Linked DNA regions of Dinoroseobacter shibae DFL 12 = DSM 16493. The protein of the gene in region 3 interacts with the protein of the main gene of each other region in a pairwise test. Links are inferred from orthologs where the notes say so. Each region holds a gene or a part of one and is shown on either strand. Other genes may lie near its edges.

Region 1 (4,182 bases), 920 kb from region 3 along the record:
CTTTGTGCCTTGGGTGCGGGGCGGCTTCAATCCTCGAAACAGGCCGACCGCCCATCCCGGCGGATCGTCTCCGCCCCGTCAGCCACGCTGGCGGCCCGGCGTTGCAGGCCCGGGCCCGGCGATCTGGCCGAGCGCGCCTTGGGATTGGGCAGCACCACCGCCAGCGCCGCGGCCTGCCGCAAGCTGACATCGCCCGCCGCAGTCCCGAAGTAATGGGGCGCCGCGGCCCCGACCCCGAACACGCCCGCGTCGAACTCCGCCACGTTGAGATAGACCTCCAGGATGCGGCGCTTGGGCCAGGTCGCCTCCATCACCGGGGTGATCAGCGCCTCCAGCGCCTTGCGCGGCCAGGACCGGCCGTGCCACAAAAACACGTTCTTGACGACCTGCTGGCTGAGGGTGGAGGCCCCGCGATTGCCCCCCGCCTCGATCGCATCGCGGATCGCGGCCATGTCGAAACCCCAGTGGCGGCAGAAATTGGCGTCCTCCGCCGCAACCACCGCCCGGGCCAGATCGGGCGCAATCCGCTCCATCGGCACCCAGTCCTGCTGCACCGCACCAAGGCGGGCGCGCTCGGCCAGAATGTAGGGCGTGGTCGGCGGATCGATCCAGCGATAGGCGACGATCCACGCAAGGCCCAGGCCCACCACCCCCAGCACCCCGCGCAGCACCCATAGCCGCAGACGCGCCCGCCACGACGGCGCAGCGGCCTTCCTGCGGGGTTTGGCCTTGGCTCTGGTCTTTCTGGGCACTGCTCTGTCCGCTTGTGTCACGGGTTGGGGCGCAGCTTACACCGGGCCAGCGCGCCGGGCCAGCGCGGGCGCGCTCACGCGGTCTCCAAAATCGCAGCCATCTCGCGCTTGACCGCCTCGCGCGTCGGGGCGGCCACCTCGAAAATCTCTTCGGCCTTCATCACGTCGAACACGCTGTAGCGGTTCGAACCGGGCTGGATCAGCACTTCGGGCGGGTCCTTGGCCAGCTTGGCGTCCAGCAGCGCCTGCATCATGATCCGCATCGCGCCGGTGGCCACGTCCAGCGGGCCCGGCGGTGTGTCATGCGGCTCCGGCGGCTCCGAGGCCACGTCGATCGCTACCCGCACCAGCCCCTCGGGCAGGCAGTCATAGGGCAGGTTGTTGAGCACCCCGCCATCGATGAAATACCGCCCGTCCAGTTCCATCGGCGCAAAGGCCCCCGGGATCGCCGCCGACGCCGCCAGACGCGGGCGCAGCGCGCCCTCGGTAAAGGCGACGCTTTCGCGCGACACGAGATCCGTCGCCACCACGGTCAGGGGGATCGGCAGGTCCTCCAACCGCTCCGGCAGGCCATGGGGCAGCACCGTCTCGACCGCCGCCAGGGGCGGCACGGGGCTGAAAATGCCCACGCCCGCAGCCTGCCGCGCGGCCCAGAAGGTCCGCACCGAGGCAAAGGGCGCCTCCACCATGTCGAGGATATGGGCCCGCATCTCGGCCCCGGTCATGCCATTGGCATAGGCCGCGCCGATCATTGCCCCCACGGAGGTGCCCGCAATCGCCACGGGCCGCGCGCCCAGCTCGTCCAGCGCCTCCAGCGCCACGATATGCCCGAACCCTGCCGCCCCACCGCCGCTGAGCGCCAGACCGAACCCGGCCATTATCCCAGCCCGGTTTCGGCGGCGATCTGCGCGCGGGACTTGCGCGCGCGCTCGGTCGCGGATTTCAACTGCCCGCAGGCGGCCATGATATCCTCGCCCCGAGGGGTGCGGATCGGGCTGGCATACCCGGCCTTGTAGATGATGTCGGCAAACGCCCGGATGCGGTTGTTCGAGGACCGCTCATAAGGCGCGCCGGGCCACTCGTTGAACGGGATCAGGTTGATCTTGGCCGGAATGCCCTTGATCAGCTCGACCAGCCGCCGCGCATCCTCGTCACTGTCATTGACGCCCTTGAGCATGACGTATTCGAACGTGATCCGCTCGGAATTGCTGGCCTTGGGATAGTCCCGCAGCGCGTCGAGCAGGGTGGCAATGTTCCAGCGCTTGTTGATCGGGACCAGCTTGTCGCGCACCTCGTCCGTGGTCGCATGGAACGACACCGCCAGCATGCAGCCGATCTCTTCGGCGGTCCGGGCGATTTCGGGCACCACGCCCGAGGTCGAGAGCGTGATCCGCCGACGGCTCAGGCTGATGCCCTCGGGGTCCATGGCGATCTTCATCGCGTCGCGCACTGCCTCGAAATTGTAAAGCGGCTCACCCATCCCCATCAGGACGATATTGGACAAAAGCCGGGTCTCGTTCTTGGGGTTCCGCCCCGGCAGGGGCCACTCGCCCAGATCGTCGCGCGCGATCATGATCTGGCCGACGATCTCGCCCGCGGTCAGGTTGCGCACCAGTTTTTGCGTGCCCGTGTGGCAGAACGAACAGGTCAGGGTGCAGCCCACCTGGGACGAGACACACAGCGTGCCGCGATCCTCCTCGGGGATATAGACGACCTCCACCTCGTGCCCGCCCGCGATCCGCACCAGGTACTTGCGCGTCCCGTCCTCCGAGACATGGCGGCTGACGACCTCCGGCACGGCGATCTCGAACTGATCGGCCAGCAGGGCGCGGTAGGGCTTGGCGAGGTTCGTCATGTCGTTGAAATCGCGCACGCCGCGTTCATAAAGCCATTGCCAGATCTGATTGACCCGCATCTTGACCTGCTTTTCGGGCGTGCCCGCCGCTGCCAGCGCCTCGGCCAGTTCGGGCCGGGTCAGGCCCACGAGATTGCGCTTGCCCCCCTCCGGCAGCTTGCGCGGAAAGGTGACGACATCCTGCGTGATCGGCGACGTGGCGGACATGGGCATGCTCGATAAACTTGGGAAAGCCCGGGACATATAGCACGCACCCCGGCTTGAAAACACCCTTTGGCGTCCCGGCACGGCCGTTAACCAATCCAGGACAATTCCATGGCATTTTCCATGAATTCTGCGCAAATGCTACAGAATCTCCGGACTGCCCCCATGCCAAGAAAGTATCGAGTATGTTGAGACCTGTTCTTTCAGCCTGTGCGCTGACCTTCCTCGCCTCCGCCGCCTCCGCCGCCGTCCTCGACTTCGAGACAGGGTTTTCCGGCAACAAGACCGCCATCACCGGCACCGAGTTCCAGGCCAGCTCCGGCGTGAGCTTCTCCAGCCCCAATGGCCTCTACATCGTCAAGGTGGGCGGCAAGACAGACGGCTTCGTGCCCTTCGACAGGCCGAACCCGGCGGACGCCTTCGGCGACTATTTCCTGACCTCGGATTTCGGCACCGTGACCGCCCTGACCATCGATTTCGCCGAGGCGGTGCTGGCCACCTCCTTCGACGTGGCCGATATCGACGGGCGCGGCAACAACCTCGAGGTCTTTACCTTCATCGCGCGGGACGCCACCGGCAATGCCCTCGCCACGCAGACCGTGACCGGCCAGGACGCCAATGCCGGCAACCGGGCCGTGACCCGGATCGGGTTCAGCGGCCTGGGCAGCCTGATTTCGCAAATCGAGATCACGGGCACCACCTTCGGGGGCACCCGCAAGATCGGCATCGCCTTCGACAACTTCAACACCACCGTGAACACCCTGCAAGAGCCGTCGCCCGTGCCGCTGCCCGCCGGTGCGCCGCTCGCCCTGCTGGGACTCGGCGCGCTCGGCCTGCTGCGCGCCCGCCGCAAGGCCGCCTAGACCCCCGCGCCCCGCGCCCGCCGCGGGGCGGTCAGCTTCATGTCCGGTGTGGCCAGACGCTCCGCCGGACCGGCCCAGGCATAGGCCAACAGGCACGGGTCGCGATCGCCAGTCGTGATCCGATGCTCGTGGCCGGACGTGTTCAAGATCAGCGATCCGGGCGCAAAGACCGCCGCGTTGTTCTCCGACCAGGCGCCGGAGACCGAGGTATAGCTTTCCTCGATGTCGTGATGGCTGTGCTGCGGATAGGTCGTATTCGGCGCGAACAGCACGAAGCCCAGGGTCAGGGTCGTCCCCTGCACCGGCCCCCGCGGCCCCAAGACCTCGCAATAGGCGTATTTCTGCGCCAGCGCCTTGGGCACCTTCTCATACCCGTATTCCCAGGTCAGGTCGTCCTTCACTTCCCGCAGGGCCCGCACCATCCCCTGCATCGCGGCCCGCTCCCCGAGGTCCAGCGCCCGGGCGAAATGGGCCACCACGGGCTTGGTCTCCCGCGGGCGGTCGACCA
Region 2 (4,232 bases), 2.0 Mb from region 3 along the record:
CCCGAGAATGCGCGGACCATCGGTCGGGCGGGGGCGCACGCCGCACAGATAGACACTCGCCAGAACCACCACCGGATAGATCGCGAGCGTCGACAGAAGGTGGAGCATCTGCGCGCTGAACGCCGGTTGCGGCACAAGCGCAATCGCCAGCAGGACGCGCTCGGCCACGGTCATCGCCGTGAGTGTGGCTGCGACCAGGCCGAACTCGACGGCGATCGGGGTCTCGCCCTCCCGGTAGGCTTGGCGGCGCATCACCTCGGAGCCGACCAGCACAAGAAGCGTCCAAAGGCCGGGGGGGCGTTGGAACAAGAAATCCTCCACCAGCACCACCGCCACGATCAGCGTGACCGGAAGGACATCGGGGCGCCGCAGGACCCAGGCCAGGATAACGCAAAGCACCACGTCCGGCCCAGGGATCCGCGGCGCCGCCACGCTCAGCGGTAACAGCGCAACGATCAGGACGGCCGCCACAAGGGCCAGGAAGACCACGCGCAGCACCCACAGCTTCGGCTCGAACGCGCTACCCATCGGCGCGTTCCTCCAGGGCAGCGATGGGTGGCGTGTCGATCCCGTCGATCGGGGCGGCCTCGGGCAGGGCCGGGGTCGGCTGGCCGCGCAGGACGCGCAGAAACTTCAGTCGCTCGTAATCCGCCGCGAGGCGCAGGCGGAACCGGCGATCCGGACCGATGGCGACCTGGCCCGCCAGCAACTCGGCGGGAAAGACCCCGCCATCCCCGGATGTCACGACCCGGTCGCCGGCGCGCACCTGCTCGGGCGCTTCGATGAAGTCGATCAAGGGGGCTGCGGAGTTGTCGCCCACCAGCATCGCGCGCTGCCCCGAGGGCTGCAGGATCACGGGCACCCGGCTCGACGGGTCTGTCAGCAACAGCACCCTGGCCACCGACGGCGCCGTTCCCGCGATGCGGCCGACGAGGCCGAGACCGTCCATCGTGGCCCATCCATCTTGCACCCCGTCTTCGGAGCCGACGTTAAGCAGCACGGAACGCCGGAACGGCGAGCCGCTATCGGCCGTCACAACGCCGGTGATGAAGGTCAGCTCCGGCTCGATCCGGACATTGTTCAGCCCGAGAAGCTGCGCGTTCTCCTGCTCCAGTTGCAGGGCGGCTTCGCGCCAGGCCTTCATCTGCTGCAATTCGCGGCGCAACTCTTCGTTCTGCTCGAACAGACGCGCGTAGGACTGGAAGTCTTCTGCCATGCGCGACACAGCGGTGATCGGCGCCATCACCCAGTCGAGGTTGGGCACCACGCGCTCTATCACGCTCATCCGCATTTGCTCGACGCGTGGGCTGTCGATCCGCCAGAATGCGAACAGGCCGAGCAATACCACGACGAGACACCCGATCAGCACCCGGCGGATCGGCTTGAAATAGATGTCGTCTTCGTTGCGATGCCTTGCCAAGGTCTCTCCTCAGCGCGCCCGTGAGAGGGGACAGTTCAGCTTTCGTAGTCGATCGCGTGGCGCAGTTGCTTTTCGTATTCCAGCGCCTTGCCCGTGCCCAAGGCTACACAATTGAGCGACTCGTCGGCAATAGAAATGGGCAAGCCCGTCTGTTCGCGCAAGGCGAGGTCCAACTCACCCAGCAGCGCGCCGCCCCCCGTCAGCATCACGCCGCGATCCACGATGTCCGCCGCCAGATCCGGCGGTGTCGCCTCCAGCGCGGTCATCACCGCCTCGCAGATCTGCTGCACTGGCTCCGCGAGTGCCTCGGCCACCTGGGCCTGGTTCAACTCGGCCTCCTTCGGCACACCGTTGAGCAGGTCGCGCCCCCGGATATGGATCGTCGCGCCGCGCCCGTCATCGGGCATCCGTGACGTCCCGATCGAGGTTTTGATCCGCTCCGCCGTCGCCTCGCCGATCAGAAGGTTCTGCTGCCGCCGCAAATACGAGATGATCGCCTCGTCCATCCGGTCGCCGCCCACGCGCACGGAGCGCGCATAGACGATATCGCCCAGCGACAGCACGGCAACCTCGGTGGTGCCGCCGCCGATATCGACGACCATGGACCCCGTGGGATCCGTGATCGGCATCCCCGCCCCGATTGCCGCGGCAATGGGCTCGGCGATCAGACCGGCACGCCGCGCCCCGGCTTTGAGCACGGAGTCCCGAATGGCCCGCTTTTCAACCGGGGTTGCCCCATGGGGGACGCAGACGATGATCTTCGGTTTCGAAAACAGCGTCCGCCGATGGACCTTGCGAATGAAATGCTTGATCATCTCCTCGGCGACATCGAAATCCGCGATGACGCCTTCGCGCATCGGGCGGATCGCCTCGATGGAACCCGGCGTGCGCCCGAGCATCAGCTTGGCGTCCTCGCCCACGGCCAGAACCTGCTTCTTGCCGTCCTTGACATGGTACGCGACCACGGAGGGCTCGTTCAAGATGATGCCGCGCCCCTTGACGTAGACAAGGGTGTTCGCTGTCCCGAGGTCGATCGCCATGTCCGTGGAGAAGAGCGAAAAGCCACCTGCCATTGCTCGCAGTCCTCATGAGTAGAATCGTTGGCACAGACTCGACCGCGCCGAGGTGCAAGTCTTAATGAACCCTGCACCCCACAGGGTAAAGACCCATTTCCGGATGGCACGGGCAGCTTTCCGCTGGCTCCGTGGCGTTGGCGGTCCCGAGGATCTCTCGACTGGGGCACAAGAAAGCCCGATTGGGCTTGCGCAGGACCGAGGCGCCCGGGAAAGGACGCCTCGCACCCCTCTGCCGAGGTCGGTTTTCAGCTCACGTCCTTGTAGGACACTTCCTTGCGATCACTGCCCAGAGGCGACTTCTCGCGTCGCAGGATCAACCGGTTGAGCGCGGCGACATAGGCCTTGGCCGAGGCGACGACCGTGTCCGTGTCGGCCGCCTGGCCGGACACAATGCGCCCGTCTTCTTCCATGCGAACGGTCACGGTGGCCTGGGCGTCGGTCCCCTCGGTCACCGCATGCACCTGGTAGAGTTGCAGCCGCGCCGTATGGGGAAACAGCGCCTTGACCGCGTTGAACGTGGCATCCACGGGGCCATCGCCCTGGGCGGTCACCTGCTTGTCCACCCCGTCGATGGACAGGGTCAGGTCCGCTGATTGCGGCGCTTCGGTGCCGCAGATCACGCGCAGAAATTTCACCGACAGCCGCTCCCGCGCCGGATCGCTGCTGGATTCGGACATCAGCGCGACGAGATCCTCGTCGTAGATCTCCTTTTTGCGGTCGGCGAGGGCCTTGAACCGGACGAACACGTCCTTGAGCTGATTGTCGGCCAACTCGTAGCCGAGGTCCTTGAGCTTGGCGCGCAATGCCGCGCGGCCCGAATGCTTGCCCATCACTAGGTTGGTCTCGCTCAGACCGATATCCTCCGGGCGCATGATCTCGAAGGTCTCGGCGTTCTTCAACATCCCGTCCTGGTGGATGCCCGACTCGTGCGCAAAGGCATTTTTGCCGACGATGGCCTTGTTGAACTGCACGGCGAAGCCCGAGACCGCCGCGACCCGGCGCGAGATGTTCATGATCTTGCGGGTGTCGATGCGGGTCTGGTACGGCATGATGTCGTTCCGGACGCGCAGGGCCATGACAACCTCTTCCAGCGCCGTGTTGCCCGCGCGCTCCCCCAACCCGTTGATCGTGCATTCGACCTGGCGCGCCCCGGCATCGACGGCCGCCAGCGCATTGGCCGTCGCCATCCCGAGGTCGTTGTGGCAGTGGGTGGCGAAAGTGACGTCTTCGGCACCCGGCACATCGGCGATCAGGCGCGCGATCAGATCGGCGCTCTCGCGCGGGGCGGTATAGCCGACCGTGTCGGGGATGTTGATCGTGGTGGCGCCTGCCTTGATGGCGATCTCGATGACCCGGCAGAGATAGTCGTATTCCGTGCGTGTCGCATCCATCGGCGACCACTGCACGTTGTCGCACAGATTGCGCGCATGGGTCACCGTGTCATGGATGCGGTCCGCCATCTCGTCCATGGTCAGGTTCGGAATCGCGCGGTGCAGGGGCGAAGTGCCGATGAAGGTGTGAATGCGCGGTTGCCGAGCATGGCGCACCGCCTCCCAGCAGCGGTCGATATCCTTGAAGTTGGCCCGCGCAAGCCCGCAGATCACCGAATTCACGGAATTCTTGGCGATCTCGCTGACGGCGGCGAAATCCCCGTCCGACGCGATGGGGAACCCGGCCTCGATGATGTCGACGCCCATCTCGTCGAGCAGCGCGGCAATCTCCAGCTTCTCGTCATG
Region 3 (4,219 bases):
TGTCGATCTTTCTCAAGAAACACATGATCTATGCCGACAGCGTGCGCCTGGGCGGCGATCACATCACCTCCGACATCTCCAAGGGCCTGTCCGTGCCGCACGCCTTCGCCGAGCGGATCAAGACGATCTATGGCGGGGTTCTGGCCACGGGCATGGATGACCGCGAGCAGATAGAGATCACCTCCGAGACCGGCGATTGGGAACATGACCGTCGCACGGTCAGCCGGTCGGAGCTGATCGGGATCATCCGCCCCCGGGTGGAGGAGATCCTCGAAGACGTGCGCGACCGGCTGGTGGGGGCGGGGTTCGACCAGCTGCCCAGCCAGCAGATCGTGCTCACCGGCGGCGGCAGCCAGTTGCAGGGCCTCGACGGATTGGCGGCCAAGATACTCGGGCCCCAGGTGCGCGTGGGCCGACCCCTGCGGGTGCGCGGGTTGCCGCAATCGACCTCGGGGCCGGAATTCGCTTCGGTGGTGGGGCTGTGCCTGCATGCCGCACATCCCCAGGACGAATGGTGGGATTTCGAGATGCCCCATGACCGCTACCCGGCCCGATCACTCAAGCGCGCGGTCCGCTGGGTGCGCGACAACTGGTAGGCCGCGCGCCCCGTCGAATCGCGCAAAAAATCCGCCCACCGCGGCGTTTTTCCGCGTCGAACGCGTGACGCCGCGGGGCTTTTGGCGTATCCTGATCGCAGACGTCGAACCACGACGCGCCGGGGGGCCGAGCAGTCACCCGCAAACACTGAGAATACGCCGCGATATCCGCGCGGCAGGGCCGGGCCATTCGTGACCGAGTGCGTCCGCCTAGATGCATGAGCGCGCCCGACCGCAACAGCTTGCGCCGCCACCGAGACTCAGCGGAAAATTGCAAGATTACGCGCAGATTTTGTGTCTGAAGCGTTGTTTTTGGGTGACGCAAAGGCCGCGAGCGTCTAATATCCGGGGCTAATACAGTCGCGGATGGGGTTAACGCGCCCTTAACCCTGCGGCGATAACCAAGAGCAGGCGGACCCTTTTCATGACATTGAACCTCACCATGCCAGAGCATAACGAACTCAAGCCCCGGATCACCGTCTTCGGTGTCGGCGGCGCCGGCGGAAACGCCGTGGACAACATGATCGACAAGCAGCTCGATGGCGTGGAATTCGTCATTGCGAACACCGACAGCCAGGCGCTGCAGGGCTCCAACGCCCCGGCCAAAATCCAGATCGGCGCGAAAGTGACCGAAGGGCTTGGCGCCGGTGCGCGGCCCAGCGTGGGCGCGGCCGCCGCCGAAGAGAGCATCGAGGAAATCGTCGATCACCTCGCGGGCGCGCATATGTGCTTCATCACCGCGGGCATGGGCGGCGGCACCGGCACGGGTGCTGCCCCGATCATCGCGCAGGCGGCGCGGGAGCTGGGTGTTCTGACCGTCGGCGTGGTCACCAAACCCTTCCAGTTCGAAGGCGCCAAGCGGATGCGCCAGGCCGAGGAAGGCGTCGAGATCCTGCAAAAGGTGGTCGATACCCTGATCATCATCCCCAACCAGAACCTGTTCCGGTTGGCCAATGAGAAGACGACCTTCACCGAGGCGTTCTCGATGGCCGATGACGTGCTCTACCAGGGCGTCAAGGGGGTGACCGACCTGATGGTGCAGCCGGGTCTCATCAACCTCGACTTCGCGGATGTGCGCGCCGTGATGGACGAGATGGGCAAGGCGATGATGGGCACCGGCGAGGCCACTGGCGAGGATCGCGCGACCCAGGCCGCGGAGAAGGCGATCGCCAACCCGCTGCTGGACGAGATCAGCCTGCGTGGCGCCAAGGGCGTCCTGATCAACATCACCGGCGGCTACGACCTGACCCTGTTCGAGCTGGACGAGGCCGCGAACCGGATCCGCGAAGAGGTGGACCCGGAAGCCAACATCATCGTCGGCTCGACGCTCGACACCTCCATGGAAGGGGCGATGCGCGTCTCCGTGGTGGCCACGGGGATCGACGCCGTCGAGGCCCAGCAGGACGTGCCGACGCCGCGCCGCCGGATGTCCGAGCCGCTCACCCCGGCATCGAGCTTCGCGGCCGAGCCGGCCGACGAGACGCCGGAGCCGGTCTATCAGCCCGAGGTCGCCGCGGTCGAGGCCGCGCCGGAGCCGCAAGAGGCCCCCTCCCGCCTCCAGGAGGTCGCGCAGCGCGCCCCCGCCGAGGAGCCGGTCGAGGAGGATCTCTTCGCCACCGCCGAGAGCCGGAAGGTCGAAACCTTCCGCGCCCAGCCCGATGCCTATGACCCCAACGGGTTCGAGCCGGGCTCGCCCGCGTCCGAGTTCGTCGCCCCCCAGCCGCGCAAGCCCGGCACGCCGACCCCCGAGACCCTCGCGCGCCTGCGCACGGCGGTGAACTCCACCAAATCGGTCGGGGCCGCGCCGTCGCGCGCGCCGGCAGACCCGGGGGAGGGGGCGGAAAAACGCGGCTTCGGGATCAATTCCCTGATCAACCGCATGACCGGCCAGGCGGCCGATCACGGCCACGCGGCCAGCCCGCAGGCCCGCCGCCCCAGCCCCGTGAGCGAACCGCAAATGGTCGACCCGGACCACGAAAAGGTCGAGATCCCCGCCTTCCTGCGGCGTCAGGCCAACTAGGTTTGGTCACGAAAAATGCACAGGGAAGCCGCCTCAGGGCGGCTTTTTTGTGCCTGATAACAAAAGGTTGCCCACAGACCCCCCTGAATCAGGCGAAGTTCCGCCGAGCCCGATTTTCTATGTTTCACACCGTTGCAAAGATTGAGTTGAGATCATCGCGATTGCTGACTTAATACCCTCATAACGGCGGGAAAACCGTCGCGTATATGAGGTGGTGACGTGCAGAAAACGCTCAAATCCAAGGTCGTCTTCGAAGGCGTAGGGCTCCATAGCGGCGCACCCGTACGCATGGTCGTACACCCGGCCTCGGCAGAATACGGGATCTGGTTCAAGCGCACCGATGTGCTGGCGGGCGACAATTTCGTCGCCGCGCGCTGGGACCAGGTAGACCGCACACCGCTCTGCACCAAGCTGCGCAACGACGCGGGCATGACCGTCTCCACCGTGGAGCATGTGATGGCCGCCCTGTCGGGCTGCGGCATCTACAATGCGCTGATCGAGTTGAACGGCCCCGAAGTACCGATCCTCGACGGCAGCTCCGCCGAGTTTGTCGCAGGCTTCCTCGCCGCGGGCATCCGCGATCTGTCCGAGCCGAGCCGCCTGCTGCGCATCCTCAAACCGGTCGAGGTCCGCGATGGCCTTGCCATGGCCCGGCTCGACCCGGCGCCCGGTTTCGAGCTGCGCTTTCACATCGATTTCGTCGACAGCGCCATCGGCGACCAGTCCAAGCGCCTGTCCATGGCCAACGGCACCTTCGTGCGGGAGCTGTGCGACAGCCGCACCTTCTGCCGCCAGTCGGACGTGGACGCGATGCATGCCCAGGGCCTCGCCCTCGGCGGCACCTATGACAACGCGGTCGTGGTCGACGGCGCGCGCGTGCTCAGCCCCGGCGGCTTCCGCCACCCGGACGAGGCGGTCCGCCACAAGATGCTCGACGCGGTGGGCGACCTGGCGTTGGCCGGCGCGCCGATCTTCGGGCGCTACACCGGCGAACGGGCCGGCCACACCATGACCAACACGCTCCTGCGGGCGCTTTTCGCGGACCCGAGCAGCTATGTGGTCGAGACCTGCAGCCGCGCCATGGCCGCGCGCCTGCCGGGCTCGGGCCTGCATCGCACGGACCTGCGCCTGGTGGCCTGAGGCCGCGGCGCAATCTCCGTTTTTAACTTCCGGCAAACGTGCTAAACACCGCCCGGGCGGGTCATGGGATCCGGCCGTGTGCAGACAAGACCGGGGACATGATGACGCGCGTGGGGACCCTCCGTAACCGGATGCTGGCGCTGGGGCTGGCCGTGATCCTGGCCGCCTGCGGCAGCCAGCAACCCGAATTCCCCGCCCTGGAGGAATCGCCCCCGGACGTGATCTTCAACCGCGCCGAGTTCGAATTGCAGGCCAACAATCTCGACGAGGCCGCGCGTTATTTCGGCGAGGTCGAGCGGCTTTATCCGTTCTCCGAATTCGCAAAGCGCGCGCTGATCATGCAGGCCTTCACCTATCACCGGAACCGCGAATACGAGAGCAGCCGTGCCGCGGCACAGCGCTATCTCGATTTCTACCCGGCCGATGAGGACGCGGCCTATGCGCAATACCTTCTGGCGCTCAG

The links.
Region 1: the proteins of ftsZ (region 3) and rlmN interact in binary tests that used the Escherichia coli proteins (3 or more experiments, as listed by UniProt). The link is inferred for Dinoroseobacter shibae DFL 12 = DSM 16493 from one-to-one orthologs.
Region 2: the proteins of ftsZ (region 3) and DSHI_RS03025 interact in binary tests that used the Escherichia coli proteins (3 or more experiments, as listed by UniProt). The link is inferred for Dinoroseobacter shibae DFL 12 = DSM 16493 from one-to-one orthologs.

Annotation. Positions count from the first base shown.
Region 1 is NC_009952.1:3,472,526-3,476,707, forward strand. The notes cover bases 723-3,642. They hold rlmN (dual-specificity RNA methyltransferase RlmN), read right to left. Parts: upstream 2,815-3,642; coding sequence 1,630-2,814; downstream 723-1,629. Other genes in these bases: mtgA (monofunctional biosynthetic peptidoglycan transglycosylase), read right to left, coding at 723-752; DSHI_RS16775 (patatin-like phospholipase family protein), read right to left, coding at 827-1,630; DSHI_RS16785 (hypothetical protein), read left to right, coding at 2,997-3,642. In the rest of the region: more of mtgA, read right to left, coding at 27-722; more of DSHI_RS16785, read left to right, coding at 3,643-3,674; DSHI_RS16790 (dimethylsulfonioproprionate lyase family protein), read right to left, coding at 3,671-4,182.
Region 2 is NC_009952.1:584,349-588,580, forward strand. The notes cover bases 475-3,444. They hold DSHI_RS03025 (rod shape-determining protein), read right to left. Parts: upstream 2,494-3,444; coding sequence 1,456-2,493; downstream 475-1,455. Other genes in these bases: DSHI_RS03015 (hypothetical protein), read right to left, coding at 475-528; mreC (rod shape-determining protein MreC), read right to left, coding at 521-1,420; DSHI_RS03030 (2-isopropylmalate synthase), read right to left, coding at 2,742-3,444. In the rest of the region: more of DSHI_RS03015, read right to left, coding at 1-474; more of DSHI_RS03030, read right to left, coding at 3,445-4,232. UniProt on the Escherichia coli protein: Forms membrane-associated dynamic filaments that are essential for cell shape determination. Acts by regulating cell wall synthesis and cell elongation, and thus cell shape.
Region 3 is NC_009952.1:2,553,491-2,557,709, reverse strand. The notes cover bases 362-3,318. They hold ftsZ (cell division protein FtsZ), read left to right. Parts: upstream 362-1,020; coding sequence 1,021-2,616; downstream 2,617-3,318. Other genes in these bases: lpxC (UDP-3-O-acyl-N-acetylglucosamine deacetylase), read left to right, coding at 2,836-3,318; ftsA (cell division protein FtsA), read left to right, coding at 362-596. Also shown: more of ftsA, read left to right, coding at 1-361; more of lpxC, read left to right, coding at 3,319-3,756; DSHI_RS12285 (outer membrane protein assembly factor BamD), read left to right, coding at 3,858-4,219. UniProt on the Escherichia coli protein: Essential cell division protein that forms a contractile ring structure (Z ring) at the future cell division site. The regulation of the ring assembly controls the timing and the location of cell division.